2 regions of the Lachnoclostridium sp. Marseille-P6806 genome follow, and region 2 is predicted to be linked to the other one. Evidence: predicted binding sites of a transcription regulator. Region 2 holds the regulator's gene; the other holds the start of a gene.
What was found. The regulator HrcA, encoded in region 2, represses chaperone genes, less so after heat shock. The targets are predictions, from matches to a motif close to TGTTAGCACTCNNNNNNNNNGAGTGCTAACA.

Region 1: a site for HrcA is predicted at 1,420-1,450, ahead of groES (co-chaperone GroES). Genes of this name have one in related genera too.

What each region holds. Positions count from the first base shown of each region.
Region 1 is NZ_CAXSLG010000008.1:173,447-175,854, reverse strand. It holds gene groL (chaperonin GroEL) at 1-1,009, opposite strand, end outside; gene groES (co-chaperone GroES) at 1,044-1,328, opposite strand; gene ACESON_RS11990 (hypothetical protein) at 1,567-2,151, shown strand; gene ACESON_RS11985 (PLP-dependent aminotransferase family protein) at 2,300-2,408, opposite strand, start outside.
Region 2 is NZ_CAXSLG010000001.1:120,602-123,009, reverse strand. It holds gene ACESON_RS00515 (3D domain-containing protein) at 132-614, opposite strand; gene hrcA (heat-inducible transcriptional repressor HrcA) at 897-1,934, shown strand; gene grpE (nucleotide exchange factor GrpE) at 1,941-2,408, shown strand, end outside.

The sequences.
Region 1 (2,408 bases), on a different contig from region 2:
TGTCGCCGCAGCCGTCTACAATAATGGTATTCTCCTTCTGAACCTTGACAGATTTTGCACGTCCCAGCTGAGCCATAGTGGTTTCCTTCAGATCCAGACCCAGTTCCTCAGAAATCACAGTACCTCCGGTCAGAATAGCCAAATCCTTCAACATTTCTTTTCTTCTGTCGCCATAACCCGGAGCCTTTACGCCTACAACAGTAAAGGTGCCTCTTAATTTGTTAACAATCAGAGTGGTCAGAGCTTCACCCTCGATATCCTCAGCCACAATCAGCAGCTTAGCGCCAGACTGAACAATCTGCTCCAGAACCGGCAGAATCTCCTGAATATTGGAAATCTTCTTATCGGTAATTAAAATATAGGGATCGTCCAGGTTTGCTTCCATCTTATCCATATCTGTACACATGTAAGCAGAAACATAACCGCGGTCGAACTGCATACCTTCTACCAGATCCAGTTCTGTCTTCATGGTCTTGGATTCCTCGATGGTAATAACGCCATCATTGGAAACCTTCGCCATAGCCTCTGCAACCATCTCGCCTACTTCATCATCTGCAGCAGAGATAGCAGCAACTCTTGCGATGCTGTCGCGTCCCTCAATCGGCTGGCTCATCTTTGCAATAGCCTCTACAGCAGCCTCGGTTGCTTTCTTCATACCCTTTCTCAGAACAATCGGGTTAGCTCCTGCTGCCAGGTTCTTCATACCTTCGTTGATCATAGCCTGAGCCAGAACTGTTGCAGTGGTAGTACCGTCACCAGCTACATCGTTGGTCTTGGTTGCAACCTCTTTTACCAGCTGTGCGCCCATATTTTCAAATGGGTCCTCCAACTCAATCTCCTTTGCAATGGTAACGCCGTCATTGGTGATCAGCGGAGCTCCAAAGGATTTATCAAGAACTACGTTTCTTCCTTTCGGTCCCAGGGTTACACGAACAGTATCTGCCAGCTGATTTACACCAGCTTCCAGGGCTTTTCTGGCTTCTACGCCATATTTAATCTGCTTTGCCATAATTGCATTCCTCCAAATCTGTCTTATTTATCTTTTACTCAATCACTGCCAGAATATCATTCTGCTTTACTACTACAAACTTCTCGTCCTCTACTTCTACTTCTGTTCCAGAATACTTAGAGTAAATAACCTTATCGCCAACCTTTACCTGCATGGTCACTTCCTTGCCGTCAACCACACCGCCCGGTCCTACTGCGATAACTTCTGCCTGCTGAGGTTTCTCCTTTGCCTGACCCGGCAGTACAATACCTGACTTGGTAGTCTCTTCTGCAACCAGCTGTTTTAAAACAACACGGTCAAATAACGGTACTAATTTCATGGATGATTCCTCCTTATTCTTCTTCTACTTTTTCATTACAGGATTCCTTAAAATCCCTCTTTCGATTCACAATACCAGTTATACCACGCATTGTTAGCACTGTCAAGTGTCGAGTGCTAATTTTATAAAATTTTTAAATTTTCACTTGTCCCCTTTCTTTTTTTTCTCATTCGTATTACAATATTCATAATAGCAGATTGACAGAACAAACTGTCTGTCAATAGAAAGGAGTACACATATGGCAAAAAAGGGATTGGGAAAATTTGTAATGCTGGCTGCTGCTGCCGGCGCTGCTGCTGCCGGAATTTCTTACTTCAGAAAATATCAGTCTTTCAATAAGGAACTGGATGAGGATTTCCACGATTTTGAAGATGAGGAGGATACACCTGTTCCAGACAGTACCATGACTCGGAATTATGTGTCTCTCCATGCTGATAAGGACGAATTTCTCGTTGCTGCAGGCGATATGCTGAATGCAGCCAAAGATGTTGCCGGCGCTGCAAAAAATGTAATGAAGGATGCCGCTGCTATTGTAGCCGATACCACCAGAGAGGCCATGGGCGCTGCTGCTGACACTGCCTCCCGCTTCTCTTTTGGAAACAGCGATGAAGAAGATATCTTCGAAGATGAGGATACTGTTCCTTCCCCATCCGTTAAAGAAGCCCCCAAAGCAGACGCTGCTCCCTTAAACGAGGAAACACCGGAAGAAGCTGCTGAACCTGATGCCGAAAAAGAAGAGGAAGGCAACCCCCAGGATACAGTAAGCGTTTCTATCGATACCGATGCTGCTCTGGCTGAAGACGGCGAAGAAATCATGGAATAATTAAAAATGCGAAAAACAGTCCGGAGATTCTGTCTTATACAGCAGAACATCCGGACTGTTTTATTATTGAAACAATCACCTAATACATAGAGCAAAAAATATGCTTTAGCACATTCTCACGCCGAAGCGCAGCTGGCAATCCTTTCTTTTATTTCCAACAGGAAACCAGCAGACGGATTCCCTCACGGATTTCTTCCTCTCTGAGGCTGGCATACCCGAGAACCATCGTGGCAGGCCTGTGGTTGTGTTCAGGATGA
Region 2 (2,408 bases):
GACAAGTCCATATTTTACATATTTTTTTTCATTTGTCAACAAAATGCGTAAAAAAGGAGCGGAAAACCTATATATGGTATCCGCTCATACTATATCTTGTGTATTTTTGGAAAGAGATGGGAATTGTTTCATCAGAAAGCAAGTGCAAAAACCTCCTGAAGCTGCATGCCATGGGCCTCGGCATCCTGGTGGCAGTCATAAAAAATATCGATTTTATTGCCATTTACAGAGGAACCCATATCTTCAACTGTGTAGATAATGCCATCTACCATAAGCTGTGTACCAATAGGAAAGAGATTCAGATCAGCAGAAAGCGTGTGCTCTGCCTGGGGCACTGTGCCGGCATAGGTGAGGCTGTGACCGCCAGAGCATTGTTCACAATTGCAGTAACCAGTTGTGGTAAACATGCCAAGAGACACAAATTCATCGGCTGTGTCCTGAATATCTTCTGGAGTTTCGTTTAAAATAATTTCATCTTCCTCTTTAGAAGTTTCTGAACCGCATATAACAATAGAAGAAGTTTCGGTGGAAGCCCAAGCGGAAACGCTCAGGGACAGGGTGCATACGACAATGGCGGAAAGCCGGAACAGATTCTGAAATGTATTTTTTTTCATTGCTCACTTACCTCTTAAACATATAAAAATGTGATTGTCAATGAGTTGCTGCACAGGCTTCATTATATATTACAAAAATATTAAATGTCAACAATTTATTACAAAAATATGACACATTTTGTAACAGCTCAGTCATGGGAAAATTCAGACAGAAAAAAGCGTTTTCCAAAGTTTTTTTTGAAAAACCCTTGACAAATGTGCTGGGTTAAAGTATATTAAACACAGATGTTAGCACTCCTCATCTATGAGTGCTAATAACCTAAAAGAGAGGAGGCCGCCAGAATGGAGCTGGATGAGAGAAAGATTACTATATTAAAAGCAATCATCAAAACCTATCTGGAGACGGGAGAGCCAGTCGGCTCTAGAACCATTTCCAAGTATACGGATTTGAAGCTGAGTTCTGCGACCATCCGCAATGAGATGTCTGATTTGGAGGAGATGGGATATATCCTGCAGCCTCATACATCAGCAGGGCGTATTCCTTCAGATAAAGGATATCGCTTCTATGTAGATCAGATCATGCAGGAAAAAGAACAGGAAGTGACAGAGATCAAGGAGCTGATGATTCAGCGGGTTGACCGGGTGGAACTGGTATTGAAGAAGCTGGCCCAGCTTTTGGCGACCAACACCAATTATGCGGCCTTGATCAGTGGTCCCCAGTACCACAGGAACAAATTGAAGTTTATCCAGCTTTCCATGATGGATGACAGGAAGCTTCTGATTGTTACGGTAGTGGAGGGAAATCTGATTAAGAATACCATGGTAGATGTTCCAAGGAACATCAGCCGGGAAGAACTGCTGAATTTGAATATTCTGCTGAACAGCGCCTTAAATGGACTGACGATTGAGGAAATCAACCTGGATGTAATCAGCAGACTGAAGGAGCAGGCAGGGGTTCACAGCAGTCTGGTGGATACGGTGCTGACAGAGGTTGCACGTGCCATTCGGGCTGATGAAGAGGATTTGCAGATTTATACCAGCGGAGCTACCAATATTTTCAAGTACCCGGAGTTAAGCGATGGAGATCGGGCAAGCGAGCTTTTAAAGGCTTTTGAGCAGAAGGATGTGCTTCAGGAGCTGATTACAGATGTGAATGAGGCCTCCGATGAGACAGGAATTCAGGTTTATATCGGAAATGAAACTCCGGTTCAGACTATGAAGGACTGCAGCGTAGTTACAGCAAATTATGATTTGGGCGAGGGAATCCGGGGAACCATTGGTATCATCGGTCCTAAGCGGATGGACTACGAGAAGGTGCTCGGCACTCTGAAGAATTTGATGAAGCAGCTGGATGCCACGTTTAAAAATGAGGAAAGGTGATAGACCATGAATCAGGATAATATGAATGAAGAAAAGAAATCCTGTCAGCAGGAGCCGGAAACAGCAGAGGATGCGGTAAAGGCGCCGGAGACAGAAGAACATATGGAAAATCAGGAAGCGCAGGACGCCGCAGAGGAGAAGGCAGATGGTTATGCATCCCAGTCCGACAGCAAAAAGGATCCCAAGGATGTACAGATAGAGGAACTGCAGGATCGCCTGAAACGGCAGATGGCCGAGTTTGATAACTTCCGTAAGAGGACAGAAAAAGAAAAGTCCTCTATGTATGAGATTGGAGCCAGAGACATTATCGAAAAGATTTTGCCGGTGCTTGACAATTTCGAGCGGGGACTGGCAGCCGTGCCGGAGGATGTGAAGGGTTCTTCCTTTGCCGAAGGCGTGGAAATGATTTATAAGCAGTTTGTGAAAACTCTGGAGGATGCCGGAGTAGAAGCAATCGAGGCAGTGGGACAGCAG